DNA from 3 places in the Arthrobacter sp. V1I7 genome. Region 3 is predicted to be linked to each of the others. Evidence: predicted binding sites of a transcription regulator. Region 3 holds the regulator's gene; each other region holds the start of a gene.
The links. Region 3 encodes LexA, which represses DNA repair genes until DNA is damaged. Its sites were predicted from a motif close to TCGAACANNTGTTCGA; they were not measured.
Positions count from the first base shown of each region.

Region 1: a site for LexA is predicted at 7,027-7,042, ahead of QFZ69_RS08575 (DUF6504 family protein). Genes of this name have one in related genera too.
Region 2: a site for LexA is predicted at 4,587-4,602, ahead of ruvA (Holliday junction branch migration protein RuvA). Genes of this name have one in related genera too.

Region 1 is NZ_JAUSYS010000001.1:1,821,138-1,830,649, reverse strand. It holds gene pgsA (phosphatidylinositol phosphate synthase) at 1-297, opposite strand, end outside; gene QFZ69_RS08590 (HIT domain-containing protein) at 287-931, opposite strand; gene thrS (threonine--tRNA ligase) at 941-2,950, opposite strand; gene QFZ69_RS08580 (DNA polymerase III subunit alpha) at 3,113-6,613, opposite strand; gene QFZ69_RS08575 (DUF6504 family protein) at 6,610-6,942, opposite strand; gene QFZ69_RS08570 (hypothetical protein) at 7,124-7,510, shown strand; gene QFZ69_RS08565 (chorismate mutase) at 7,518-7,844, opposite strand; gene QFZ69_RS08560 (VOC family protein) at 7,859-8,281, shown strand; gene QFZ69_RS08555 (SOS response-associated peptidase) at 8,297-9,043, opposite strand; gene QFZ69_RS08550 (mycoredoxin) at 9,176-9,433, shown strand.
Region 2 is NZ_JAUSYS010000001.1:1,836,747-1,846,258, reverse strand. It holds gene secF (protein translocase subunit SecF) at 1-224, opposite strand, end outside; gene secD (protein translocase subunit SecD) at 225-2,000, opposite strand; gene yajC (preprotein translocase subunit YajC) at 2,107-2,514, opposite strand; gene ruvB (Holliday junction branch migration DNA helicase RuvB) at 2,776-3,876, opposite strand; gene ruvA (Holliday junction branch migration protein RuvA) at 3,869-4,522, opposite strand; gene ruvC (crossover junction endodeoxyribonuclease RuvC) at 4,640-5,230, opposite strand; gene QFZ69_RS08640 (YebC/PmpR family DNA-binding transcriptional regulator) at 5,227-5,982, opposite strand; gene pdxT (pyridoxal 5'-phosphate synthase glutaminase subunit PdxT) at 5,986-6,687, opposite strand; gene QFZ69_RS08630 (Mur ligase family protein) at 6,780-8,072, shown strand; gene QFZ69_RS08625 (type 1 glutamine amidotransferase) at 8,069-8,866, shown strand; gene QFZ69_RS08620 (GNAT family N-acetyltransferase) at 8,926-9,393, shown strand.
Region 3 is NZ_JAUSYS010000001.1:2,950,477-2,959,988, forward strand. It holds gene hisB (imidazoleglycerol-phosphate dehydratase HisB) at 1-105, opposite strand, end outside; gene QFZ69_RS13590 (histidinol-phosphate transaminase) at 175-1,293, opposite strand; gene QFZ69_RS13595 (LysM peptidoglycan-binding domain-containing protein) at 1,394-1,849, opposite strand; gene lexA (transcriptional repressor LexA) at 2,220-2,969, shown strand; gene QFZ69_RS13605 (ATP-dependent DNA helicase) at 3,077-5,296, opposite strand; gene hflX (GTPase HflX) at 5,289-6,857, opposite strand; gene QFZ69_RS13615 (class I SAM-dependent methyltransferase) at 7,394-8,008, shown strand; gene dapF (diaminopimelate epimerase) at 7,989-8,945, opposite strand; gene miaA (tRNA (adenosine(37)-N6)-dimethylallyltransferase MiaA) at 8,955-9,512, opposite strand, start outside.

The DNA of each region.
Region 1 (9,512 bases), 1.1 Mb from region 3:
GAACAGGGCACCGTCGGCCACACGGTCCAGGGTGGAGTCCAGGAAGTTGCCCCAGCGGCCCTCGCGCTGCTGCATCCGGGCCATGATGCCGTCAATGACGTCGGAGAAGACAAAGGCCGTGATGAACAGCGTGCCCCACCAGAGCTGTCCCAGCGGGTAGAACACGAGCGAACCGACGACGACGCCGAGGGTTCCGACGACGGTGACGGCGTCCGGCGAGACACCGATCCTGAGCAGCCAGCGGGCGAGCGGGGAAAACAATGCGGTGAAGAATCCACGTGCGTGCCTATTCAGCATCTGGCTCCCCGGCAGGGGTTTCCCGTGCACCGCCGGTTTTCTGCGGGCTGCCCGTCTCCTGCGGCCAGGCGTCCGCGACCTGCTCGCGGACCTCCCCGAGGGTCTGGGTGATCGCCTTGGTCTGGGCAATGATCGGGAAGAAGTTCCCGTCACCGCCCCACCGCGGCACCACGTGCTGGTGCAGGTGGGCGGCGACGCCGGCCCCGCCGGTGACACCCTGGTTCATGCCCAGGTTGAACCCGGTGGGATTGGCCACCTTGCGCAACACCCGCATGGCTGTCTGGGTCAGCTCCGCGAACTCCGCCGTTTCCTGCACCGTCAGATCCGTGTAGTCCGGGACGTGCCGGTACGGGCAGACCAGCAGATGCCCCGGGTTGTAAGGGAACAGGTTCAGCACGACGTAGCTGGTCCGGCCCCGGTACACGATGAGTGAATCCTCGTCGTCCCGGTCCGGTGCGACGCAGAACGGGCAGTCGTCCTGGTTCTTGAACTGATGCTGGCCGCCCTTGATGTACGCCATGCGGTGCGGGGTCCACAGGCGCTGGAAGGCGTCCGGCACCCCAACCAGGCCAAAGTCGTCTGTCACGACGTCGTCGCCCGGATGCCCCGGGCCGGCTCCTGTGGTCTCCTGCACGCCGTGCCCCTAGCTGGTCCGGTTGCGGACGGCGTCGATGATCCGCTGGACTGCTTCGGCCACCGGCACGCCGTTGTCCTGGCTGCCGTCGCGGAAGCGGAAGGACACGGCGCCGGCGTCGGCGTCGTCTCCCCCGGCGATCAGCACGAACGGGATCTTGTCCTTGCTGGCCGTGCGGATCTTCTTCGGGAAACGGTCCGAGGAGATGTCCACCTCGGCGCGGATGCCCGCCGCCTTGAGCTGGTCCACGACGTCGAACATGTAGTCGTTGAAGGTCTCGGCCACGGGGATGCCGACGACCTGCACGGGTGCCAGCCAGGCCGGGAAGGCGCCGGCGTAGTGCTCGGTAAGGACGCCCATGAACCGTTCCACGGAACCGAACAGGGCGCGGTGGATCATCACCGGGCGCTGGCGGGTGCCGTCCGCGGCCTGGAACTCGAGTTCAAAGCGCTCCGGCAGGTTGAAGTCCAGCTGGATCGTGGACATCTGCCAGGTGCGGCCGAGGGCGTCCTTTGCCTGGACGGAGATCTTGGGGCCGTAGAACGCGGCTCCGCCCGGATCCGGGATGAGCTCCAGGCCGGAGGCTTCGGCCACTTCGGCGAGGGTGCGGGTGGCTTCGTCCCAGGCGGCGTCGTCGCCCACGAACTTGTCTTCGTTCCTGGTGGAGAGTTCCAGGTAGAAGTCGTCCAGGCCGTAGTCCTTGAGCAGGCCCAGCACGAAGTTCAGCGTGCTGGTGAGCTCGTCCTTCATCTGGTCACGGGTGCAGTAGATGTGGGCGTCATCCTGGGTCATGCCGCGTACCCGGGTGAGGCCGTGCACGACGCCGGATTTCTCGTAGCGGTAGACGGAGCCGAATTCGAACAGCCGCAGCGGCAGTTCGCGGTAGGACCGTCCGCGGGACCGGAAGATCAGGTTGTGCATGGGGCAGTTCATCGGCTTCAGGTAGTAGTCCTGGCCGGGCTTGCGCACGGTGCCGTCCTCGTTCAGTTCCGCGTCGATGTGCATCGCCGGGAACATGCCCTCCTTGTACCAGTCCAGGTGGCCGGAGACCTCGTAGAGGTGTCCCTTCGTGATGTGCGGGGTGTAGACGAAGTCGTAGCCGGCATCCACGTGGCGCTGGCGGGAGTAGTCCTCCATCGCCTTACGGATGATGCCGCCTTTGGGGTGGAACACCGGCAGGCCCGAACCCAGCTCGTCCGGGAAGGAGAACAGGTCCAGCTCAGCGCCCAGTTTGCGGTGGTCGCGGCGTTCGGCCTCGGCGATGCGCTCCTGGTAGGCCTTGAGGGCGTCCTTGGTGGGCCAGGCGGTGCCGTAGATGCGCTGCAGCTGCTGGTTGTTCTGGTTGCCCAGCCAGTAGGCGGCCGAGGACCTGGTCAGGGCGAACGCGTTGGAGATGAGCTTGGTGTTGGGCAGGTGGGGGCCACGGCACAGGTCGCACCAGATGCTGTCCCCGCTCTTGCGGTCCACGTTGTCGTAGATGGTGATGTCTCCGGCGCCGACCTCGACGTTGACACCTTCACCGGCGTCGGCGGCGTCGTTCTTCCTGCCCAGCAGTTCGAGCTTGTAGGGCTCGTTCTTCATGGCTTCGCGGGCCTCGTCCTCGCTGACGACGCGGCGGACGAATTTCTGGTTCTGGTTGATGATCTTGAGCATCATCTTTTCCAGGGTCTTCAGGTCTTCCGGGGTGAACGGCTCCTCGACGTCGAAGTCGAAGTAGAAGCCGTCGGTGATGTACGGGCCGATGCCGAGCTTGGCGTCAGGGCGCAGCTGCTGCACGGCCTGGGCCATGACGTGGGCGGTGGAGTGGCGCAGGACGTTGAGGCCGTCCGGGGAATCGATGGTGACGGCCTCGACCGTGGCGTCCTCGGGCAGCGGCTGGTCAAGGTCCTTCAGCTCGCCATTGATGCGGGCCACAACGACGTCGCGGCGCTCAAAGAAGAGTTCCGCGCCGGTGGTCCCGATAGTCACCTTGGTCTCTTCGCCATCGACGAGAAGGGTGATCTGCTGGGCATCTGACACGGGTGTCTCCTATTTCAAAGTTAAGGCTTCGTAGCTTGTGGCGTACGGGGACCACAGCCAGCCTCGTCCATGCTATCGGTTTCTCCGGAGGCCAACCAACGCCGCCGGCGGCGTGGCGGTTGCCGCCCGGTTGCCGCCTGGAGAGCGGCGGAGACCGGGTCTTCAGCTGCCCAGCCCGGTGATGGCCAGATTCCGGGTGATCCCGTCCAGCGCGCCCGGGGGCTCCGGTTCCCGGCAGGCGGGCAGGCCGGGGGCCGGCTCCGGGAACGGCAGGGTCCCGGTGTTGCTGAGGTCCCAGGCCATGCTGGCGCTGATGCTGATCCCCCGCGGGCCGGTCCGCCGGGTGGTCCCCCGGATCAGCAGCAGCCGGGTGCCGAACAGCAAGGCTCCTGCCTGCTCCTGGGCCTCATGGAAGAAGACCGAATCCACGCAGCCCGTGCCGTCGTCGATGCTGATGAACACCACCCGGCGGCCGCCGCGCATCGGCGGGGTCTGGGTGGCGATCCGGACGCCGGCCACCAGCACCTCGGTGCCGTTGCGCAGCCCCAGCAGCTTGTCGGCCGTGGTGACACCCAGCCGGTTTAGTAACGGCCGGTGGCTGGACATCAGGTGGTCGCTGACGTCCACGGCCATCAGATCCAGTTCCGCCCGGACGGTGTCCACCAGGGTCGGGGCCGGGAGGGCGGCCTTCAGGTTGCTGAGTTCGACGTCGCCCAGCGGCAGGGACAGCTGGCCGTCGATCACCTCGGTCCCTTTCCGCTGGGGGCGGCCCTGCAGGCTCTGCAGGTGCTGGACCAGGTCAGCGCGGTTGCCGGAATTCCCCGACGCCCGGTGCAGGGAATCGAAGGCCCCCAGCTGGGCCAGCCGCTGGATGCTCGGCTTACTCAGCCGGGACCGGGCGCGCAGGTCCGCGAGGGAGTCATAGGGCTGTCCCGCCACGATCCGCTTCAGCTCGGTGCCGGAAAGGCCGTAAATGCCGTTCAGGCTCAGCCTGATGCCCAGTTTGCCGCGGTCGGGGCCGGCTGCCACGCGCTCCACCCGGTACTCGGCCCGGCTCAGGTTGATGTCCAGGGGCAGGATCGGGATCCCCAGCCGCCGGGCCTCCGCGACCAGGAGTCGCTTGGGATACATCCCGGGATCGTGCTCCCACAGCCCGGCGAGGAACGCCTCCGGGTGGTGGGTCTTGAGCCAGGCCGACTGGTAGGTGGGCACGGCAAAGGCAGCCCCGTGGGCCTTGCAGAAACCGAAGCTCCCGAAGGCCTTCAGCGTCCCCCAGACCTTGTCAACCACCTCGGGGCTGTACTTCCGGGCCCGGGCCTCCTTCCGGAAAAACTCCTCGACCCTGCCTTCCAGGACCTCGTTGCCCAAGGCCCGGCGGAATTCATCGGCCCGCGCCAGCCCGCAGCCGGTCATCACGTCGAAGGTCTTCAGGATCTGCTCGTGGAACACGGTGACGCCGTGCGTCTCCTTGAGGACCGGTTTGAGATCCGGGTGCGGATAGACCTCCGGCGCGAAGCCGTGCCGGTGCTCCAGGAAGGGCCGCACCATGTCCGACTTCATCGGCCCCGGGCGGAACAGCGAGATGTCGATGATGAGGTCGTTGAATTCCCGGGGCGCCAGTTTGCCGATGAGCTCGCGCTGTCCCGGGGATTCGATCTGGAAACAACCCAGGGTGTGGGTGCTGCGGATCAGCTCGTACGTCGGTTCGTCATCGAGCGGTACGGTGTTCAGGTCAATATGGCCGTCCGCGGAAATGTAATCGGGTCCCGTACCGTCCGGACCGGCCGGATGCGCCCCGGCCGCCACCACCTCGGCCTTGGACGGATGCAGCCGGATGACCTCGCGGACGGCGAACGCCATGGCGCTCTGCATCCGGACCCCCAGCACATCGAGTTTGAGCATGCCCATGGGGTCCATGTCGTGCTTGTCGAACTGGCTCATCGGCAGGCCCAGGCCGCTGGGCTGGACCGGGGTGCGGTCCAGCAGGGTGGCATCGCCGAGAATGACGCCGCACGGGTGCATGGAGATGTGGCGCGGGAGCCGGTCCAGCCGCTCGGTGAGGTCCACCAGCAGATCCAGTTGCTGGTTTCCGTTGAAGTCCCGTTGTTCCACCCGGCCGGCGAATTCCTTCAGCTCCGGTTTCTCCTCGAGCGCCTCACGGAAGTTGCGGGCAGAGAACCGCCACAGCTGCTTGGCAATATCCCCGATTTCGCCTTCCTCCATGCCCAACGCCAGTCCGGCATCCCGCACGGCACCGCGAGCGCGGTAGCCGTTCTGCATGCTCATCAGCGTGACGCGTTCGGAGCCGAAGCGCTCAAAGATCTTCCGGTAGACGTTGTGCCGTTCGGCGCTTTCGACGTCGATGTCGATATCCGGCAAGGTGGCACGGTCCCGGGACAGGAAGCGTTCGAAGATGAGGTCGTGCTGGAGGGGGTTCACCTGGCTGACGTCGATCAGGTAGTTGACCAGGCTGGAAGCCCCGGATCCCCGGGCGGCGGCCCGGACGCCCAGGTCCAGGATCATCCGGGAGACCTCGGCGACGGTGAGGAAATAGGATGCGAAGCCCAGGCTGTCGATGATCCGCAGCTCGTGTTCGAGCCGGCTGCGCAGTTGCTCGGCGGCTTTCCCAACGATTCCGGGGAAGCGGCGGTTGATACCTGCCTCGCACCGCTGGCTGAGCTCGACGAGGGGATCCCCGGCGATTCCGATCACGGAAGCCTCCGGAACCACCGGCTGCTTCCACCCCATGTCGCGGACTGGGTCCATCCGGCAACGGTCCGCGAGCGCCTCGGTCTGGGCCATCAGCCGTTTCAGGTCCGCGGTACCGTATCCCGCCGCCTGCATGATCTCTTTGCCCAGCTGCAGCATCTGCGCCGCCGATTTGAGCCAGCCCTGCCCGTTGGGCTGAAGCAGCGGGGCGGCGGAAAGCTCCGGCAGCGACTTCAGGGTCCGGGCCGAGTCCAGCACATCGGCCGTGGCGGCCCCGTCCTCGGCGGCGTAGCGCACGGCATTGCTCAGCACGGCGGGCACGCCGTGCTCCGCGGCGAGTTTGAGCATCCGCACCGCGTGGGCGGTGCTCAGCGGCTCGCCGGGCGGGCTGAGCTGCGTGACCACCTCGGCGGCGAGCGTCCCCGGCGGCATGGCGTCCAGCCAGCGTTTGAACAGGGTGCGGGGGCGCAGGTAGCGCCGGCCGCCCATCTCCCGTCCGACGTCGGAGTCCGGCCCGATCAGGACGGTCAGGACCGGTTGCAGGGTTTCCGGGTGAAGGGTCCGGGAGGCCAGTTCCGCCCGGGTTACGGCGACGGGCACCGCTCCCCCGGCCTTGCCGGTGGTGCGCGCATGCGCGTCGGAGATCAGCCGGCACAGTGCCCGGTAGCCGGCGCCGTTGTTGTGCCCGTGGGCCAGGACCAGGACACGTCCGCCCACCTGGGTGCGGAGATCGCCGTCGTCGTCAAAGACCGCAAGGTCCACCCCGACGACCGGATCCAGTCCCGCGGCCATGCAGGCCTTCAGGTGCTTGACCGTCCCGTACAGGCCGTCGCGGTCCGTGCAGGCAAGCGCGGTGGCGCCGTCGGCCGCAGCGGCGGCGGCCAGTTCATCCGGCCAGGAAACCCCGTAGTGGGCGCTGAAGGCGGTGGAGACGTGGAGATGGGTGAAGCTCATGCTGATTCGGGCTTCCGGAAAGGAAGCAGTGCGTCGTGGATCCGCAACAGCCGCCAGCGGCCGCTGCCGACATGACGGGTCAGGTCAAGGGTGAGGGTTTCCGGATCCGGGAACCCGGACCGGCGTACCTGGACCCGCCAGATCTCATGGTCCACCAGCCCGGGGCCGCTCCCCAGCGGGGCCCGCTGTTCTTCGGCCCACCATTGGCGCCGCTCATACCAGCGGACCGGCTCGGCGCAGACACTGTACTGACGGCCGGCCCAGTCCAGCTTTAACGGGACTCCGGAAGGGGTACAGACAACGTCAACCGACTCGCTGAACATGCCCAAAGTGCCTCCCGGACCAACCCCTGTAAGAACCCACCAGTAAAACCACCGGTAAAACCCCGGTAGCTAAAACCATCCGGCAGCTATTCGAATATATCTTCGAACAGTTCCAGTCTACGCCGGGGCCGGGACAAAACCTAGATCGGGGGTGGACGGACGCCTGCACAGGTAGCAGGATTGAGCCATGAGCTCCCATAACGCACTCCTGAAGCACGTCAGCATCGCCGCCAAGGACACCGCCTTGGTGGCGAAGTTCGATATAGACGGAAATATCCCAGGCCAGGGCGCCTTCGTGGTAGGCCTTCTAGCCGCCGAACCGGACTATTCCCACCAACGCAGGCTGGGGATTGAGTTCATGAACGGCGAGGCCATTTCCTTCTACTACTTCAACCACGACGGAACTGAAGAGAATTTCGACCTCAAGGGCGTGGAGCACTCCGGCAACTCCATCACCGGCAGCTTCCCCATAGAGACGGTGCTCGGCCTCCCCAAAGGACACCTCATGACCGCCTTCAGCGACTGTGACGGCCGGGACTACCAGGCCAACGTTCCGGTGGAAGAGTCGCTCTAAGCCTCCGCTAGGAGCTGGCCTTGTAGACTTCCAGCTCCAGCGTGATGAAGGCATCGATCATGGCCCGGTACGTCTTTTCAACCAGGTCGACGTCGATGTCTTTGTGTTCGGCCGTGGCCCGGACGTGTTCGATGACACGCTCCACCCGCCCCGGCGCCCGCACTTCGGCGCTGTCAGCCTTGAGGGTGCCGGCGATCCGGATGAGCCGTTCCCGGCGTCCGATCAGGGACACAATCTGCTCATCCACCTCATCGACTGCAACCCGCACGGCGGCGAGCTGTTCCCGGTCGGCCTGGCTGGTCTTGTCGTCTGCGTGATTTGTGGACATGTGCATGACAGTATCGAAATATGCAGCCACGAGTCGACCTAATTTCACTGGGTGTCCGCAGTGTTGACGCCTCCCGCCGCTTTTATGTTGACGGCCTCGGTTGGCCCGTCCACCGGGAAGCCCCGGGTGAAGTGCTCTTCATCCAGGCCAACCACGGCCTGGTCCTTTCGCTCTGGGATGCGGGGCAGATGCAGTCCGAAGCGGCCACCGATCCCCCGGCGGGCATTCCGTGCATCACGCTGAGCCACAACCTGGGCAGTGCCGTGGAGGTCGACGGGGTGATGGCGGACGCCGAGACGGCCGGTGCCATCATCGTCGCCGGGGCCAAGACCCAGCCCTGGGGTGGCTATACCGGCTACTTTGCCGATCCTGACGGCTACCGCTGGGAGGTCGCCTTCAATCCCACCTGGGCGGTCGACGCCGGCGGCAGGGTAACGCTCTGACGCTCGCCTTCTGACTTAGAACAGGCTTCCTACCGGCTGGATGAGCTCCGGGGAGTCGTTCTTCACGTTCCCGACGGCGGTGCCCACGGCGTCAATGGTCCAGCCCTCCGCGACGTCGTGCGCCCCCGCCCGGACCAGCCCCACCAGGGCGGGGGCATCGTCGGCCTGCGGGTCCAGCCACGTCTGCATGGTCTCGCGGTCCATCGGCAGTGGAACCCTGTCATGCAGCGCGGTCAGTTCCGCCAGCATCCCCCCGGCGTAACCTTCCGGCGGCGAGTCTGTAGTCATGATCGAGGTCGAGAGCATCCAGCGCTCCGGGTCGTCGTCGGCCTTTGACGGGTCTTTCCACCATTCATAGAGGCCGGCGAAGACAATGGGGCGCCCATCCTTCGGGTGCACGTAATAGGGCTGTTTGCTGCGCCCCTCACCCTTCCATTCGTAATAGCCGTCGGCCGGGACGGCACAGCGCCGGGAGCGCGTGGCCTTCCGGAAAGCAGGTTTCTCCAACACGCTTTCGCTGCGTGCGTTGATCATCTTCGAGCCGATGCCCGGGTCCTTCGCCCAGGATGGCACCAGGCCCCAGCGCGCAATGTGCAGCTGGCGGACCGGCTCGCCGTCCACCAGCCGTTCCAGGAGGATGGGCACGTCTGCCGTCGGGGCCACATTCCACGACGGCGGGATGGCGATCTCCTCCTCGAGCCCGGCGTCGAACTCGGCCAACAGGTCTCCGACGGCCCGGGCCATCACATAGCGTCCGCACATGGCACCAGCATGCCATCGCGCCGGCTCAGCGGGAATAGCGGGCCGCGGGTTACGGTTATTGGGAGTGACGTCCGACTTGTGTCGGCAACCGGCGCTCAACCAGCACCGTCAACCAGCTTTGAGGAGAACTTCGTGGACTTCACCCCCGAATCCGGCACCATCACCATGTTTTCAACCACCTGGTGCGGGTACTGCAACCGCCTGAAGAAGCAACTGGACGCTCAGGGCATCGGGTACACGGAGATTAACATCGAAGAAGTTGATGGCACCGCCGATCTCGTGGAGAAGCTCAACGGCGGCAACCGCACCGTCCCCACCGTGCTGTTCCCGGACGGCACCGCAGCCACCAACCCTTCCGCGGCAGAGGTCAAGAACCGGCTCGCCGCCTAGAACCACCAGGTTTACGCACGACTTCAACCACGACGGCGCGGCCCCTCAGGGGCCGCGCCTTACCGCGTGTTGCGACGCG
Region 2 (9,512 bases), 1.1 Mb from region 3:
CTCTCGCCGACCGCCGGATCCGTGGTCACCACATTCGAAACGGTGAATTCGGACCCGCCCCGGAATTCGATGCCGAGGTTGAAGCCGCCCTTGGCGACCGGGAGCAGGATCGAGACCGCCACGGCGACCGCAGCGATCAGGAACCAGATCTTCTTGGAGCCGACAAAATCGTACGAGCGTTTGCCCGTGTACAGCTCGTTACCGAAATTAGAGAAGCTGGCCATTTACTTGCCCTCCTTGGACGCGCTCTTGGAGGAACCAGCGAGCTGGCCCTGCTTTTCCTGTTCCTGACGTTCCGCGAGGCGGCGCTCCGCAATCGTCATCCGGCGCTCGGCTTCGGCCGCGGCGCCGGTGTTCTTGGCACGGACCGCCACCGTGGGCCTGTCCTCCGGAGTGCGGATCCGGCCGGCTCCCCGGTACAGCGGAACTGCGCCGAGGCGCTTCGGGTCGAGCCCGGAGAACCTGTGGCCTTCACCGAAGAACTTGGTGCGGGCCAGCAGTTTCAGGGTCGGGTGGGTGAACATGAAGACGACGATAAGGTCCGCGATCGCGGTGAGACCGAGGGTGAACGCGAAGCCGCGGACGTTGCCGACCGCCACGAAGTACAGCACCAGGGCGGCGAGCAGATTCACAGCCTTGGACGCCAGGACGGTGCGCTTGGCGCGCTTCCAGCCGTTCTCCACCGCGGATACGAGGCCACGGCCTTCACGGAGCTCGTCACGGATGCGTTCGAAGTAGACGATGAACGAGTCCGCCGTCTGGCCGATGGCAACGATGATGCCTGCCACGCCGGCGAGGGACAACCGGTAGTTCTCGGTCCAGCCCAGGATGGCGATGGCCAGATAGGTCAGCGCGCCGGCCACCACAAGTGAGGCGACAGTGACCAGGCCAAGCGCCCGGTACTGGAACAGCGAGTAGACCACCACGAGCAGCAGCCCGATCAGGCCGGCGAGCATGCCCATGCGGAGCTGTTCCCCGCCAAGGGTTGCCGAGATCTGCTGTTCGCTCTGGATTTCGAAGCTGATCGGCAGGGCACCGAACCGCAGCTGGTCGGAGAGGGCCTTCGCCGATTCCTCGGTGAACCCGCCGGTGATCTGCGGGCGGCCGTCGGTGATGACGGCAAGGGAACGCGGGGCCGAGATGACCTGGTCGTCGAGGACGATGGCGAACTGGGCCTTCGGGTCCGAACCGGTCTGCCCGCCGCCGGCGGTGTAGAACTCGTACAGCCGCTCGGTGACTTCCTTGAACTTCGCGGTGCCTTCATCGTCGAACTGGATGTTCACAGCCCACTCGTTGGTCACCGCGCCCTGGGCTCCGCGCTGGAGCTGGAAGGACGAACTCTTGATGTTCGAGCCCTTCACTTCAACGGGGCCAAGAATGTACTTGATGGCCGGAGAGTTGGCGGAGGCGGGTTCGCACGTGACCAGCGGCTTGGCCGGGTCGGAGCGCTCCTGCTGGTCCTGGGCCGGGTTGTCACAGTCCAGCGCCTCGAACTGCTGGTAGATCTCGGGGGTGATCCAGTTTTCGTCGCTGCCGTTGGCCGGCTCCGCAGTGGGCTGCGGCAGCTGCTCGGCCGGGGCCCGTGACTCCGCCGGGACTGCTGCGCCGGGACCGGCCTGCAGGACCGGCCGGAAGTTCATGTCGGCCGAGGCCTGGATCAGCGCACGGGTTTCCTTGGACGGCGTGCCCGGGAGGCTGACCACAACGTTGCGGCCGGACTGCGTGCTGATTTCAGCTTCCGCGACGCCGGAGCCATCCACACGCTGACGGATGATCGCCACGGCCTGGTTGAGCTGTTCTTCGTTGATGTCCGAACCGCCCTCAACCTTGGGCGCCAGGATCATCTGGGTGCCGCCTTCAAGGTCCAGGGCGAGCTTGGGAGCCCAGCTCGCCTGGCCGGCAATCGTGCCGCCCGCCAGGACGGCAGTCAGGACGGCGAGAATAACGCCAAGCCAGACCAGCACCCTGAGGGCTGAGTTTTTGGGGCCAGTTCGTGCCATTGTCGATCTTTCTTTTATTTACGGAGGAACCGCCGGTGCGGGTACGGAGACCCCCACCGACGGATGCCCGCAGCCGTTACTACGCGGGATAGCTCAGATAGGCAGACTAGCTGTCTTTTTTGCCTTCGTCATTGAGGCGGCGCAAGGTTTCGTCGGGTGTCTCATTGCGCGGCTCGTCAGCGGCCGGCGCGGGGCTGTCCACCGTTTCGGTGGTCAGCGAGGAAGCGTCGTCCGGAACAACGGCAGGCTCCTCGGCTGCAACAACCGGCTCAACGATCTTGGTGACGGCCTGGCGGTGCACGGTGGCGGTGTTGCCCGGGGAGAGCTCGAGCAGGACTTTGTTTTCTTCCTCGTCGATTTCCACGATGCGGCCGTACAGCCCGAAGCTGGTCATAACCTCGACACCGGGTGCGAACTTCGACTGGAGCTGGGTCTGCTGCTGCTGCGTCTTCTTGTTGCGGCGGAACATCATGAAGATGAAAAGTCCGAGCATGACGAACAGGAGAATCGTCATGATGTCGATGCCGCCGCCGGCCTGCGGCTGGGTCTGGGCAGAAATTAGTCCGAACACAGGGATAGTTCCGTTCTGTACTTGCGTAGCTGGGTTTCAGCAACGTCCGCTTCACTCCGGGCCATCGGGCAGACTGTCCGGCAGTTCAACCTGCCAGAAAACCATGCCCGGCCAGCGGCGGCCAGATACCTGCCGCCCACAGAGCAAAGACCCGAACGTGCCGAGCGTTATTCCAGTCTAAAGGGAAATCGTTCCGGCAAGGTGTTATTGACTGTTACGGATCCATTCCGGGTCCGCTGTCTCACCGGGCTCTTCGCTGAGGTCCGGGGCCTGGAACAGCTCCAGCGGGTCCTGCGCGAAGATCCCGGCAGGCACCGCATAGCCGAGGTGGGTCCAGGCGGGAGCGAGGGCGATCCGCCCCCGGGGCGTTCGGCCCAGCAGCCCCTCACGAACGAGGTACGGCTCGGCGACTGTTTCCACGGTCTCCGTCTCCTCGCCGACGGCGATCGCGAGGGTGGACAGACCCACGGGTCCGCCGCCGAACTTCGTAATCAATGCTTCGAGGACGGCACGGTCCAGCCGGTCCAGGCCGCGTTTGTCCACCTCGTACATGTCCAGTGCCGCGGACGCCGCCCGGGCGTCGATCTGCTCAATCCCGTGCACCAGTGCCCAGTCGCGCACCCGGCGCAGGAGCCGGTTGGCGATGCGGGGTGTGCCCCGGGACCGTCCGGCGATCTCACTGAAACCGGCGGAGTTGACCTTGAGGTCCAATAGCCCGGCCGAGCGGCGCAGCACGAGTTCGAGCTCCTCCACCGAATAGAACTCAAGGTGGCCGGTGAAGCCGAAGCGGTCGCGGAGCGGCCCCGGCAGGAGCCCGGCCCTGGTGGTGGCACCGACCAGGGTGAACGGCGGCAGCTCGAGCGGGATGGCGGTGGCACCGGCACCCTTGCCCACGACGATGTCGACGCGGAAGTCCTCCATCGCCATGTAGAGCATCTCCTCGGCCGGCCGGGACATCCGGTGGATCTCGTCGAGGAACAGGACCTCACCTTCAGAAAGGGAGGAGAGGATCGCGGCAAGGTCGCCGGCATGCTGGATGGCCGGACCGCTGCTGATCCGCAGCGGGGCGTTCATTTCGGCCGCGATGATCATGGAGAGTGTGGTCTTGCCCAGCCCGGGAGGTCCGGAGAGGAGGACATGGTCCGCGCTGCGTCCGCGCATCCGGGAAGCCTCCAGGACCAGGGAGAGCTGCTTGCGGACCCGGTGCTGGCCCACGAAGTCGTGCAGGTTCTTGGGCCGCAGCGCGGCCTCGATGACCCGCTCCTCCGGTTCCTCTCCCCCGCCGGCAAGGGACGGTTCAGCCACGGGCGCCTACCCTGTTCCCGGCGCGGGCGCCGTCCTGGCCCAGCCAGCGGAGCGTGGCGCGCAGGATTTCCGCCACATTGCCCTGCTCTGCCAGCCCGGGGGAATCAGCCAGGGACTTGTCGATACTGGAAGTGGCGTCCTTTTCGGACCAGCCAAGGCTGGTCATCGCGGCGACCACCTGCGGCTTCCAGACCGTTTCGGCGGACCGGACGGCGGCTGCGCCTCCGGTGCTGCCGCCGGTCCCGTGCGGGACCAGCTTGCCGGCCAGCTCCAGCACGATCCGGCCGGCGACCTTCGGCCCGATCCCGGGCACCTTCGTGAAGGACTTGCCGTCGCCCGAGTGGGCGGCAACCCGGATGGCCTCGGGTTCGTGCACGGCCAGCACGGCCAGCGCCAGGCGGGGGCCGACGCCGCTGACGCTGAGCAGGATGTCGAACACCTCGCGTTCGTCGTCGCTGGAAAAACCGAACAGGGTGAGGGAGTCCTCCCGGACGATCAGGGAGGTAAACAGCTTCCCCTCCTCACCCACCTTCAGGCTGCTGAGGGTCTGCGGGGTCGCGTTCACGCTCATGCCGGCCCCGTTGAGGTCGATCACTGCCGAGGACAGGCCGACGTGCGCTACGGTTCCGCGGAGAAAACTGATCAAAGCCGGGCTCCTGGGTTTACAGCGAAAATACAGCTGACAATATAACCGGGAAGAACCCGGCTATCCGAACATATCTACGAATACCCTACCAAGCTCTGCGGCGGCACAGTCTGACATTCACCGTGCACGGCGCGCTTTGGCCTCGGCATCAGCCCAGGCGCGCTGGGCCGGCGTCAGTGACTGGCTGCCCGGCCCGGAGGTGGCTGCGCCGCCCTTGTTGGAAGATCCGCTGCCGGCGCGCCACGCATGCGTGATCGCCAGCGCCAGGGCGTCGGCGGCATCGGCCGGGCGGGGCGGGGCGTCGAGGCGGAGGATCTTGGTCACGAGCTTGGTCACGGCGTCCTTGTTGGACGTTCCGCTGCCCGTGACGGCGGCCTTGACCTCGGACGGCGTGTGCAGCGCCACCGGGATCCCGCGGCGCGCGGCGGCGGCAATCACCACGCCGGAGGCCTGCGCGACCCCCATCACGGTGCTGACATTGAGTTGGGAGAAGACACGTTCGACGGCGAGGACGTGGGGTTCGTATTTGTCCAGCCAGTCATCGATGGAGGTGGCGATGACCAGCAGCCGCTGGTCGAGGCTTTCCTCGGGCGAGGTACCGACGACGCCGAACGCCACCATGGTGGCGCGGCGGTTCTTCTCGACGTCCACGACGCCGATCCCGCAGCGGGTGAGGCCCGGATCGACGCCGAGGACGCGAAGGGTCACTCGGATTCCAGTGCGGCCTGCACTTCGTCGCTGAAGTCGGCGTTGCTGTAAACGTTCTGGACGTCGTCGAGTTCTTCGAGGGCGTCCACGAGCTTCAGAAACTTCCTGGCGGCCTCGAGGTCCAGCGGCACCTGCATGGACGGCACGAACTCGGCCTCGTCGGTCTCGTAGTCGATGCCGGCTTCCTTGAGTGCGTCGCGGATGGCCTGCAGGTCGGTCGGCTCGGAGTGGATCTCGAAGCTGTCGCCATTGTCCTTGACTTCCTCGGCACCCGCGTCAAGGACCGCCATCAGGACGTCGTCCTCGCTGAGGCCGTTCTTCGGCAGTGAGACAACGCCCTTGCGGCTGAAGAGGTAGCTGACGGAACCCGGATCCGCGATAGTGCCGCCGTTACGGGAGATGGCGAGGCGGACTTCCGAGGCGGCACGGTTCTTGTTGTCGGTGAGGCATTCGATCAGCAGCGCCGAGCCCTGCGGGCCACGGCATTCGTACATGATCTCGGTGTAGTCCACGACTTCACCGGTGAGGCCGGCGCCGCGCTTGATGGCGCGGTCAATGTTGTCCGCCGGAACCGAGGTCTTCTTGGCCTTGGTGACGGCCAGTTCCAGGCTCGGGTTGCCGGCGAGGTCCGGCCCGCCCATGCGCGCTGCGACTTCGATGTTCTTGATCAGCTTGGCGAACGACTTGGCCCGGCGGCTGTCGAGGATGGCCTTCTTATGCTTGGTCGTCGCCCATTTGGAGTGGCCTGACATGCTTTACGCTTCTCCTCTGATCATTCGAATAAACAGTTGGTGCACACGCTTCTCCCCCGTGACTTCCGGATGGAACGAGGTCGCCAGCAGCTGGCCGGAACGCACAGCAACAATTCTAGCCGTCCCGTCCAACGGCTCGGGGTGTCCGGCCCGGGACTGTTCCACCCTGGCGAGGACTTCCACGCCGTCCCCGACGCGCTCAACCCAAGGCCCGCGGATGAAGACCGCATGGACCGGGGGCACGCCGTGTTCGGTGGCGCTGAATTCCAGCCCCTTGAAATCCAGGTCCGTCTCGAAGGATTCACGCTGCCGGCCGAACGCGTTGCGGCGGACGGTAATATCCAGGCCGCCGAAGGTCTGCTGCGGATTGCCGGCGAGGTCCTTGGCCGGATCGGTGATCTCCCTGGCCAGCAGGATCATGCCCGCGCAGGATCCGTAGACCGGCAGCCCGCCCTGGATGCGGTCACAGAGCGGGTCCCGAAGCTCGAAAATCCTGGACAGCTTGTCAATCGTGGTCGATTCCCCGCCCGGAATGATGAGGCCGTCGAGGCCGTCGAGCTCGGACGGGCGGCGCACTCCGATGCCGGTGGCGCCGGCCTCCTCCACCGCGTGCAGGTGTTCGCGGAAGTCGCCCTGGAGGGCCAGGACTCCGATCCGCAGGCCTGCACCCGCGCGGGACGGAAGCACAGAAAGGGGTTTGGTCATTTGTCCAGCATAGTGCTGCCGGGTCTTCCGGAACTGCACCCGGACAGCGGCCCGGCAGGCTTCCATGCCGGCGCTGGGATATATTACAGAGCATGTTTTACTTCAGTGTTCCGCTCGGCAAGCTGGTCCGCAGGGTCTCCCGGCTCAGGGGTGGGGGCTCCGCCCTTCCCGGGCTGGTGGTCGAGAAAATCGACCCCGGCTTCATGCAGAGGACACTGTCAACGCTGCCGCTCGGCGTCGCCGTCGTCAGCGGGACGAATGGCAAGACCACCACCACCAAAATGGTCGTGGAGCTGCTGGAAAGCCAGGGCCTGAAGGTCTTCACCAACCGCACCGGCAGCAACTTCACCCGCGGCGTCGCGGCCGCCCTGCTCGGTGAGGTGGACTGGCGCGGCCGGCTTAACGCCGACATCGCCGTGCTGGAACTGGACGAGGCGCACGCCGTGCACTTCGTCAACCAGGTGCCGCCCCGCTACTGCCTGCTGCTCAATGTGCTGCGGGACCAGCTGGACCGCTTCGGGGAAATCGATAAAACCGCGCAGCTCCTGGAGCACGTTGCGTCCAGGACCACCGGGACCGTCGTACTGAACCGGGAGGACCCCCGGGTGGCGCGGATCGCGGACACCCTCAGCGGGCCCGAGGTCCTGTACTTCGGGCTGGACGACTCCCTGCTGAGCACCTTTCCCAACGATGACGAGATGCGGGCGTCCCCCGGCAGCCCGGTCCCGCCGGCGCCGGAAAGGCCGCACGCCGACGTCGTACTGCGCCGGGTGGGTCCCGACGACGCTGACTTTGAGTACGACGGCGTCACCGTCACCACCGGGATGAAGCTGCGCGGCGTCTACAACATCTTCAACGCCGCGGCCGCGCTGACCCTGGCCCGGGCCACCGCAGTGAAGGGGACATCAGCCGTCCCGGACAACGACGGCCTGCTCGCGGCGCTGTCCCGGGTGGCGCCGGCATTCGGCCGCGGTGAAAGCCTCGTGGTCGACGGCCTGCCGCTGGAACTCGTGCTGGTGAAGAACCCGAGCGGCTTCCGGCTGGGCCTGAAGTCCTTCCCGGCCGCGGGCTACGCGACCATGATCGCGATCAACGACAACTACGCCGACGGCCGGGACATGTCCTGGCTCTGGGACGTGGAATTCGACACCCTCCGGGAAGGCGGCGTGGACCAGTTGAGCGGCTCGCGCGCCTACGACATGGCCCTCCGGCTGCAGTACGACGACGTGCCCATCGGCGCCGTGAACACCGAGATCGCGCCCGCGCTGGCGGCCTTCATCCGAGGCGCCGGGGACAAGCCGAAACGGATCTTCTGCACCTACACCGCCATGCTCGCAATCCGCCGCGAGCTGTCCAAAATCACCACAGTGGAGGTGGTCTCATGACCCCCCGGTCCGACCCGCAGTCCGGGCAACACCTCTCCTTCGGACACAGGCTGCCGCCCGAGGAACCCGCCCCGGGCAAGGGAACCATCCGGATCCTGCAGCTCTACCCGCGGGACATGAACATCTACGGCGACTGGGGCAACGCCCTGGTCCTCGCCCAGCGCCTCCGTTGGCACGGCTACACGCCGGAGCTCCTGGAATACAACGTGGGCGACGACTTCCCCGCGGACGTGGACCTGATCGTCGGCGGCGGCGGGCAGGACAGCGGACAACTGATCATCAAGGACGATCTCCTCTCGCGGGAATCCACGCTTAAGCAGCTCGCCGAGGACGGTACGCCCATGCTCATGATCTGCGGCCTCTACCAGCTCTTCGGGAGGTTCTTCAAGACCCGGCTCGGGTCCGTCATCCCGGGCATCGGCATCCTGGACGTGGAAACGCACGGCACCGACCAGCGGCTGATCGGCAACGTCGCGGTGTCCTCCCCGGAATTCGGCAGCATCCTCGGGTACGAAAACCACAGCGGCCAGACCACCCTGGGACCGGGCGTCGCCCCGCTGGGCACCACCGCCAAGGGCACCGGCAACAACAGCAGCGACGGCCAGGAGGGCGCCCGCTACCGCAACATCGTGGCGAGCTACCTGCACGGTTCGCTGCTGCCGAAGAACCCGAAGCTGGCAGACTTCCTGATCAGCACGGCCGTCGAACGCAAGTACGGCACCTTCTCCCCCGGCAGCCCGGACGACTCCTACGCGGTCCTGGCCCGCGACCACGCGGCCCGCCGGCCGCGCTGACCGCCGTCGCGGAATTTGAACGGGGCCTGATGGAACGCTCTGGAGAGGAGCCAGCGGCCATGATCCGGATCGAACGGGATGACCCTGGACGCGAGGACGTCCAGCAACTCCTGGCCGGGCATCTGGCGGACATGTTCGCCACCTCGCCCGCCGAAAGCGTGCACGCCCTCGCGCCGGCAGCACTCTCCGATCCCGCCATCGCCTTCTGGACCGCCCGGCAGGGCGCCGAAGTGCTCGGCTGCGGAGCGCTGAAGGAAATCGGACCCGGCGAGGGCGAAATCAAGTCCATGCGCACGGCGGCCCACGCCCGTGGCCGGGGAATCGGCGGCCGTCTGCTCTCCTGCATCCTGGCCGAGGCCCCGGACAGCGGCTACACGCGGTTGTTTCTGGAGACCGGAAGCCAGGAGTTCTTCGCCCCCGCCCGCCGGCTCTACCACCGGCACGGATTTCTCGAATGCGCCCCGTTTGCCGGCTACGTCCTGGATCCGAACAGTGTCTTTATGACCCGTGAGCTCAGGAACGGTTGACGAACGCCAGGACGTCGCGGGCTACCCGGCTGCTGCACCCGACCCGGAGGTGCCCTTGCCCCTCGTAGCAGACCAGGGTGCAGTCGGGAATCAGCCCGGCGCCGGAACATCCGGCGCAT
Region 3 (9,512 bases):
GCCGGTACCGTCCAGGTTGATCTCGACCAGCACGGATGACTCGCTGGTGGTCCGTTCCATGCGTGCGGTCCGGCCCTCGGCAGCAGTTGATCCGGTGTTGCTCATGTGGGGGTGTCCTTTGGTGATGAAGGCGGTGCTGGGCGTTCTGGCGACGTTCTTGTCCCGAAGTTAAGTCTAGGCCCGCTGGTTCGTCGGGCCGCTCAGGATCCGTTCGAGGGCCTCAAGGAAGGCTGTGGTTTCCGTCTCAGTGCCGGCCGTGACACGCAGGTGGCCGGGAATACCGACGTCGCGGATGAGTACCCCGGCGTCCAGCAGCCCCTGCCAGACAGAGTGCGGGTTCGCGAGACCGCCGAAGAAGACGAAGTTCGAATCCGAGGCGGCGGGCTTGAGCCCCATCCGCTGCAGTTCGGAGACGATCCTGTCCCGCTGGCGCTTGATGTCCTCAACGTCGGCCATGAGCGCAACGCGGTGGTGCAGCGCGGCGAGGGCGGTTGCCTGCGTGATGGCGGAGAGGTGGTACGGAAGCCGGACCAGCCGAAGGGCGTCCGTTACTTCCGGGGCTGCCGCCATATAGCCCAGGCGGGCGCCGGCGAGGGCGAAGGCCTTGCTCATGGTGCGCGAGACGATCAGACGTTCCCGGCCCGGCAGCAACGTCAGTGCGCTCGGCGTTCCGTCGTGGGCGAACTCGTGGTAGGCCTCGTCGACGATCACGATGGTCTGGCTGGCCTCCCCCGCCTCGTACACTGCCTCCACGACGTCGAGGCCGAGGTCCGTGCCGGTGGGATTGTTCGGGGAGCACAGGAAGACGATGTTCGGCTGAAGTTCTCGGACCTGGCGGGCAGCCGATTCTGCACTCAGGCCGTAGCCGTCCGCCCGCAGCCCCGCGATGTACTCCGTGTCCGTCCCCGCGGCGAGCAGGGGGTACATGGAGTATGTGGGCGGAAAGCCCAGGGCGGCGCGTCCCGGCCCGCCGAACGCCTGGAGAATCTGCTGGAGTACCTCGTTGGAGCCGTTGGCTGCCCAGATGCTGTCCGCGCCAAGTCCGTGGCCGAGGTACTCCGCCAGGGCTTTGCGCAGTTCGGTGAACTCGCGGTCCGGGTACCGGTTCAGGCCGGCCGCAGCCTCCGTCACGGCCCCGGAGATGGCTGCGCGGACGTCTGCGGGGACGCCGTGCGTGTTCTCGTTGACGTTGAGCAGGATGGGGACGTCCAGCTGGGGCGCCCCATAGGGGATCATGCCCCGCAGATTGGTCCGGAGGGGAAGTCGGTTCAGGCGCTCTAACTGGTCAGTCACTGGCCTAGTTTAAGTGAGGCTGCGGCGGGGCCTGAAACTGTGACGCCCGGCGCCCGGGCTTCCGCCCCTCGAACCGGCGGGCAGCGCCTGGGCCGGAGCGCTACTTGGCCGGGACGAACAGCGTCTGCCCGGGCAGCACGCGGGCGGCCTCAAGGTTGTTGAGCTGGACGATGTCGGCGACCACGTCGCGGGGGTCGCGTTCAGGTGCGACGGATCCGGCGATGGCCCACAGCGAATCTCCGGGTTGCACCGTAACGGAGACGGTCGGAGTCAGTGACAGCTCCGCAGCCGATTCTGAGGCTTTGGCGGGAGCGTTCAAGAAGCCGCTGAACGACAGGACAAATGCGGCCAACAGGATCAGCGGCAGGCCGAAGAAGACGAACCGTCCCCGACGGGTCAACCGCAGCGGCGCCGGCCGGGCACCGCCCGCGCGGCCGGCCGAAGCGGTGCCGCCGGCCGAAGCCGTGCGGCCGTCCGAAGCGGCGGGAACGGGGCGGCCGTATTCGCCGGATGCGTTCCGGCCAAAAGTGTCGTGAAACGCGCTTGAAGCTGACATGAACTGAGCCCTCCTGGACCATACTGTGCCGCCCGGCGTACTCCACGTACCTGCCGCCAACCGGCTTAACCTTCGAACGTAGACCCGAACGCCCTGCTGGGATCGAAACCGGAGCTTTCATCCGGACCAGCGACATTCGAACACATATTCGAACTTCTCCTGTCCAGTTTTAGCACCTAATAACGAACATTGTCGAGACTCGCTAGAACAAATGTTTGAAAAAGCTGCATGGCTGGCCTACGTTTGAGGAACAGGACAACACTTCTGCAGCCGATCATCAGTAGTTGATCAGCAGGGTCTGACATTCAGGCCGGAGGGTCCCGGTAGCTGCAGCCACGGCAGCCGGGCGGAATGAAAGGCAATGGCACATATGGCAGCACAAGCCACCGGCGGCAGGGCATCGCAGCGGAGCCCGCAGTCAGCCAGGCCGCCCAAGAGCCTCACCGTCCGGCAGAAGAAAATCCTGGAAACCATCCAGCGTTCGGTGGCGGACAACGGCTACCCGCCTTCAATGCGCGAGATTGGCGACATTGTCGGTCTGGCGAGCCTGTCCAGCGTGACCCATCAGCTTTCCCAGCTGGAGAAGCTCGGCTACCTGCGCCGCGATCCCAAGCGGCCGCGCGCCATGGAGGTCCTCATGCCGCTGACCCTGGATGAGGGCAGCATAAAGGTGTCCGGAGTGGAGAAGTCCAGCGGTCTGCGTGCCGTCGGCGGGCTCTCCGTCTCGGAGCTTGCCAGCGCCACGGATACCGCGATGGTGCCGCTCGTGGGCCGCATCGCGGCCGGCGGTCCGATCCTCGCGGACCAGGTCGTGGAGGACGTGATGCCGTTGCCGCGCCAACTGGTGGGCCACGGAGAGCTCTTCATGCTGAGGGTGGCGGGCGACTCGATGATCGATGCCGCCATCTGCGACGGCGACTGGGTGGTCGTGCGCAGGCAGGGCGACGCCGTCAACGGTGACATTGTTGCCGCGCTGCTCGACGACGAAGCGACCGTAAAGACCTTCCGCCAGCGCGACGGCCACACCTGGTTGTTGCCGCAGAACACGCAATACGAGCCGATCCTCGGCGACCACGCCGTCATCATGGGCAAGGTCGTCTCGGTCCTGCGCTCCCTCTGACAGCTGCGGTCAGGAACACCTGGGATCGCCAATGCCTGAAGCAATGGTCCGCGCCGGCATCCGGACGCGGACCTTTGCGTACCAGGCCCCCGCCCTACTCCCCTGCCCTACCTGACGGCCTGGGCCGACGCCTGGGAGAGCCGTGCCAGTGCCGCGACGGCGACTGCCGGATCGGTGGTCGGCCAGAACGGCGGCAGGGCTGCCCGGAGGAATCCGCCGTAACGTTCCGTGGACAGCCGTGAGTCCAGCACCGCCACCACGCCCTTGTCCGTCGTCGTGCGGATCAGCCGGCCGGCCCCCTGGGCCAGCCGGATCGCGGCGTGGGTGGCCGAAACACTCATGAAGCCGTTGCCGCCGGACTGGGCCACGGCCCGGGAGCGCGCCGTCATGAGCGGGTCATCCGGCCTGGGAAACGGGATCCTGTCGATGACCACGAGCCGGCAGGAGTCCCCGGGGACGTCGACGCCCTGCCACAGGGACATGGTGCCGAAGAGGCAGGTGTCCGGTTCATCGGCGAACTGGCGCACGAGCGCCGTCATGGTCGAATCCCCCTGGCACAGGATGCTCATGTCCAGCCGGCGTCGCATCGCTTCGGCGGCCTCCTCGGCAGCGCGCCGGGATGAGAAGAGGCACAGGGCCCCGCCGCCGGAAGCGCGGATCAGTTTTTCAAGCTCGTCGAGTGCTTCCGGGGAAGTGCCTCGACCGGGTTTGGGCAGGTGCTTGGCGACGTAGAGGATGCCCTGCTTGGGGTACTCGAAAGGCGAGCCGACGTCGACTCCGGTCCAGCTGGGCGCGCCGGGGCCGACCAGGCCGAGGCCGCCGGCGGCCGGTTCGAAAGCCGAGCCGATCGCCAGGGTGGCCGAGGTCAGGATGACCGTGTGCTCCGCGAAGAGTCCCTCGCGGAGCCGTCCGGCGACGCTCAGCGGGGCCACGTTGATCAGGGCAGGTGCCGTCTCGTCCGGCTGGGAATACCCCTGGGCGGGGTCGAAGGTGCTGTTCCGGGAGAACCAGACCACCTCGCGGTTTTCCCGGGCGGCAAGGAGCCGCTCGCAGAGTTCCAGGATGACCATGAGGCGGGAGCGCGCGAGCTGACGCCCGCCGTCGGCGGTGTTGGCGCTGTCGCCCTTGGAATCGGAGAGCGCGGCCCGGCAGGCGTCACGCAGCTGGTCCACGCAGTCCAGCTGCTCGCTGTTGAGGCCGTTGGGCATCAACCCGCTGGGGACGCCTTCAATGGCCAGTTCAAGGTTGGAAGCGGCGTTGTTGAGGGCGTCCACGGTGATGGCGGTGTGCTTCCGGGCGCCGGACGCGGCGACATGCACCATCGCCACTGAGAGCTGGCCGGACACCGCGCCGGTGACGCGGTCCTGAAGTTCGTGCGCCTCGTCCACCACCACGACGTCGTACTCGGGCAGCACGGCGAGGCCTTCGAAGGCGCTGACGGCCAGCATGGCGTGGTTGGTGACGACGACGTCGGCGTCGGCGGCGTTCTGCCGGGCCAGTTCACTGAAGCATTCGGCCGCGAGGGGGCATTTCTGCGAGCCGAGGCATTCCATGGAAGTGACGGAGACCTGGCGCCAGGCACGGTCCGTCACGCCGGGCATAAGCTCGTCGCGGTCCCCGGTGGTGGTCTCCTCGGCCCATTCCCGAAGCCGGACGACTTCCTTGCCAAGCTGGGAGGACGGGCCGCCCATCGCCGCGGCGAAGTGCGGCACGGACGTGTCCTCCCCGAGGGAGAACAGCTGGCCCTCGGAGGGTTCTTCGGAGGGGAAGCCGCCCTCGAGCTTGTGGCGGCAGACGTAATTGGCGCGGCCTTTGACGAGGGCCACCTTGACCGGGCGCTCCAGGGCAGGGGTGATGGTCTTGAGCAGCCGGGGCAGGTCGCGGCCCACGATCTGGGTCTGCAGGGCCAGGGTCGCGGTGGAAACGAGGGTGGGTTTGTCACTGACCAGGGAATGCGCGATCAGCGGGATCAGGTAGGCCAGGGACTTGCCGGTGCCGGTGCCGGCCTGGACCAGGAGATGGTCGCCGGTGTCGATGGCGTGGGCCACCTGGCGGGCCATTTCGTGCTGGCCGGTGCGGCTCTGGCCGCCCATGCCGGACACCGCCCGGTCGAGCAGTTCGATCACGAACTCCTCGCCGGCCGGGCCGCCTTTTCCGGCCGGGTCCTTGCCTGCCGGACCCTCAGCCGCGGGGTCCGCTCCGCCGGAGGGATCCCTTTCGGGGACCTCCTCCGGCGGACCCTGCTCAGCCGCGCGGCCCTTGGCCGCAGCGTCCGCAGCCGGACGGTGCTCGCCGGTGTCCCCCTCGGTTGCCGCTGGTTCAGTCATTGCTGATGAACGAGTCCAGTTCGGCGGCCAAACCCTCGCGCACCATCACGACGGCGCGCGTGCCGGTCTCCTCGTGGTCGAGGCTGAGGATCTCCGCGTCAGTCTCGTGGAGTTTGCTGAGCAGGTCCCCGCGGTTGTAGGGGATCATCAGTTCCAGCTTCACACTGGGCCGCGGGATGCCTTCGCTGATGGCCTTGAGCAGTTCCGGAATGCCCTCTCCGGTCCGGGCCGATACCACAACGTGGCGCGGTTCGCGCTGCTTGAGCCGTTCAATCACGAACGGGTCCGCAGCATCGGCCTTGTTCAGGACGATGATTTCCGGCACCTTGCGTGCATCGACCTCGCTGAACACCGAGCGGACGGCCGCAATCTGGCCCTCCGGGTCCGGGTGGGAGACGTCGACGACGTGCAGGATCAGGTCCGAGTCCGCGACCTCCTCCAGGGTGGAGCGGAAGGCCTCCACGAGCTGCGTGGGCAGCGAGCGGACAAATCCCACCGTGTCGGCGAGTGTGTAGCCCAGCCCATCCGCGGTTTCTGCCTTGCGGACCGTCGGGTCCAGGGTTGCGAACAGGGCGTTCTCCACCAGCACACCGGCGTCGGTCAGCCGGTTCAGCAGTGAGGACTTGCCGGCGTTCGTGTATCCGGCGATCGCCACCGACGGCACGGCATTACGACGGCGGTTGGCGCGCTTGGTTTCCCGGGCCGGCTTCATCGCGGCAATTTCGCGCCGCAGCTTGGCCATCCGGGTACGGATCCGGCGGCGGTCCAGTTCGATCTTGGTTTCACCGGGACCACGCGAGCCCATGCCGGCACCGGCACCGCCCACCTGTCCACCGGCCTGTCGGGACATTGATTCACCCCAGCCGCGCAGGCGCGGGAGGAGGTATTCGAGCTGGGCCAGTTCGACCTGGGCCTTGCCCTCGCGGCTCTTGGCGTGCTGGGCGAAGATGTCCAGGATCAGGGCCGTACGGTCAATCACCTTGACCTTGACGATGTCTTCCAGGGCACGCCGCTGTGAAGGTGCCAGTTCGGCGTCGACCACGACGGTGTCCGCGCCCGTGGACATCACGATGTCCTTCAGTTCCTGGGCCTTGCCGGACCCGAGGAAGGTGCCGGGGTCGGGCTTGGCCCGGCGCTGGACGATCCCGTCAAGGACTTCCGAGCCGGCGGTTTCGGCCAGGGCTGCGAGCTCGCGGAGGGAGTTTTCCGCATCGGCCAGCGTGCCTTCGCTCCAGAGGCCGGCCAGCACAACACGCTCCAGGCGGAGCTGCCGGTATTCGACTTCGGTGACGTCTTCGAGTTCGGTGGACAGGCCGGCGGTGCGGCGCAAAGCGTGCCGTTCCGCGAGATCCTGCTGATCGCCGTCGTGATTGCGGTAGTCCTCGTCCAGCCCGGAGATGGCCTGGGCCTTGCCGAGCACCGACTGGGGCTCGTCGGCAGCAGGGGCAGCGCTCCGGGCAGGGGTGTCCTTGGAGAGGATCCGGTCGATGACAGCCTGGATTTCCGCAGGACTCATGTCCTGGGCGGCTGGATCGGATCCGGTGTTGGGCTGACTGGTCATGGTCTCCTTTGAAGGTTCGGCAATTTCAGAATAGTGCGGATTCGAAGTCTGCGGGGCGGTATTCGCGCTGGGCTGACGACTATTGGTCATTCGGGTCTCCTGGATGCCGGCGGCAGCGATGGTGCCGGCAAAGGTGGGCTCCGCTCGGGAGCGGTGAACAGCGAAGTTGGAAAATGAAGGAAGAAACAGGGCGGACGTCGCCGGACTGTGGAATGGACAGTCTCGGGGCTGTCCGCTGAGCTGGACTCAGATGAGCACTGCTGGACTCCAAGGGATCGGGCGCCAATGGGGACTCCTGCAAGGAGCACCAGTGGGGTGGCGCGCTGAGCGGAAGGTAGGTACCTGCGTCGCTGCGGGGACGGGACTTAACCCGTGCCGGCTACTTGAAGTTCAAGAACATGTGTTTAAGACTAGCAGACGGGAATTCTCCCTTGGACCGGCCGGACGGCACCGGACGGGAGAGCTTGCCCACCGGTTTCCCATCGGTTTCCCATCGGTTTCCCATACAAGCCGAGAGCCAACTAATCTGGCCAGTTATGGAGTCTGCACACTATTTCAGCGCCCAGCCGGCCGGGCCCTTCACCCGCAAGCCATTGACCGTGGAGCTGGCGGGCGAGACACGCCACCTGCAGACGTCCTCGGGCATCTTCAGCCCGGACGGCATTGACAAGGGAACGGCCGTCCTGCTGGCCGAAGCGCCCGCCCCGGCGGCACAGGGAAACCTTCTGGACATCGGCTGCGGCTGGGGCCCGATCGCGCTGACCCTTGCGCTGCGCGCACCGGACACGCGCGTCTACGCCGTCGACGTCAACGAGCGCTGCGTGACCCTGACGAACGAGAACGCGCACCTCCTGGGGCTGGGAAATGTCACCGCCAGCACGCCCGACGCCGTTGATCCGGAGTTGCGCTTCGACACCATCTGGTCCAACCCGCCCATCCGGATCGGCAAGGATGAGCTACACGCCCTGCTGCTCCGGTGGCTGCCGCGGCTCGCCCCGGGCGGGTCAGCGTGGCTCGTGGTCCAGAAGAACCTGGGGTCCGATTCGCTCCAGCGCTGGCTGGCGGCCGAGCTGGACGACAGCTTCACCGTGACGCGGGAAAGCACCTCGAAGTCCTTCCGCATCCTGCGGGTCAGGAAAGCGTCCCACTAGCCACGATCACGGCCGGACCGCTGAGCTCGACGTGCTCGTGGCCTTCCGTGCCGAGGAAGAACTTTACTCCGACCACGCCGCCGGGCACCTGGACGTTCCAAATGTCGGGGGCGCCCTGGCCGGCCCAGTACCGGATGGCGACGGCGGCGGCGCAGGCGCCGGTGCCACACGACTGCGTCTCCCCCACGCCACGCTCGTGGACGCGCATAGTGATCGTTCCGACGCCGTCGTGGACCAGCGGCTCCGACGGCACGACGAACTCGACATTCGTCCCGTGGGGCGGGATCGGGTCCACACGCGGGGCAGTGAACAGCTGCGTGGCCGCCAGTTCGGCCAGCTCGGCCAGTGCCACGACGGTGTGCGGGTTCCCCATGCTCACCGAGAGAGCGGGCCGGGCGACCTCCAGGCCCTCCGCATGAACGAGCGAGTCCATGGCGCGGGCGGTGGCTTCCCCCGGAAAGATGAACTCCCACGGGCCCATGTCGACAGCGTAGCCGGCGGCGGTGCGGACGATCGTCTTTGCACCTCCCCGGGTGCCGATGGTCAGGGATTCCCCGGCGGGCAGCTCCACCAGGCCCTCGGTGATCAGGAAGTGCACAAAGACGCGGACCCCGTTGCCGCACATTTCCGACAGCGAGCCGTCACCGTTGCGATAGTCCATGAACCACTCGGCGTCCGGGTGTTCCCGAAGCAGTTCCTGGCCTTCGGGGAGCAGGCGGGACGGAACAGCGCGGATCAGGCCATCGCCTCCGATGCCGCGGTGCCGGTCGCACAGCGTGGCCACCTGCTCCGGGGTGACGGAGAGCGTGCCGTTCGGGTCCGCGAGAAGCACGAAGTCGTTGCCCGTGCCGTGGCCTTTGGAAAACTTGAGACCGCTGAGCGCTGCCGGGTTGGTTTCCGTGTTCCGGTCAGCGGCCACGGCAAGGGTTTCGTCCATCCTCCAAGGTTACCGTTCCGGTTGCTGCGCCGGGTCCGGCCCGCCCGACGCTCCGGGGGTGCAGGCCGCGGCGGCCTTGGCCACGAGTTCCGGATCCTGCCAGTCCAGCCACTGGATGCGGGGGTCCGCGCGGAACCAGGTCAGCTGCCGGCGGGCGAACTGCCGGGTCGCGATGATGGTCTCCTCGGCTGCCTGCCCGACGTCGGCCTCGCCGTCGAGGACTTTGAGGAACTGGGCGTAGCCGAGGGCGTGCGGGGCTGTCCTGCCGAGACGCAGTCCGGCGGCGTCAAGGTGCCGGACTTCATCGAGCAATCCGTGCTCCACCATGGTGTGCACGCGGCGGGCGAGCCGCTCCCGGAGCTGTTCGCGGTCCACCGCGAGGCCGATCTGAACGGCAGGCTGGAAGTACTGGCGGGTGGGCATGAAGGAGCTGAAGGGCCGCCCGGTCAGCTCATGGACCTCGAGGGCGCGGATGATCCGGCGTGCGTCGCCCAGCCGGCCGGCGGACACCGGATCCACGGCCTCCAGCCTGGCCCGGAGCGGGGCGAGTCCGGCGGTTTCCAGTTC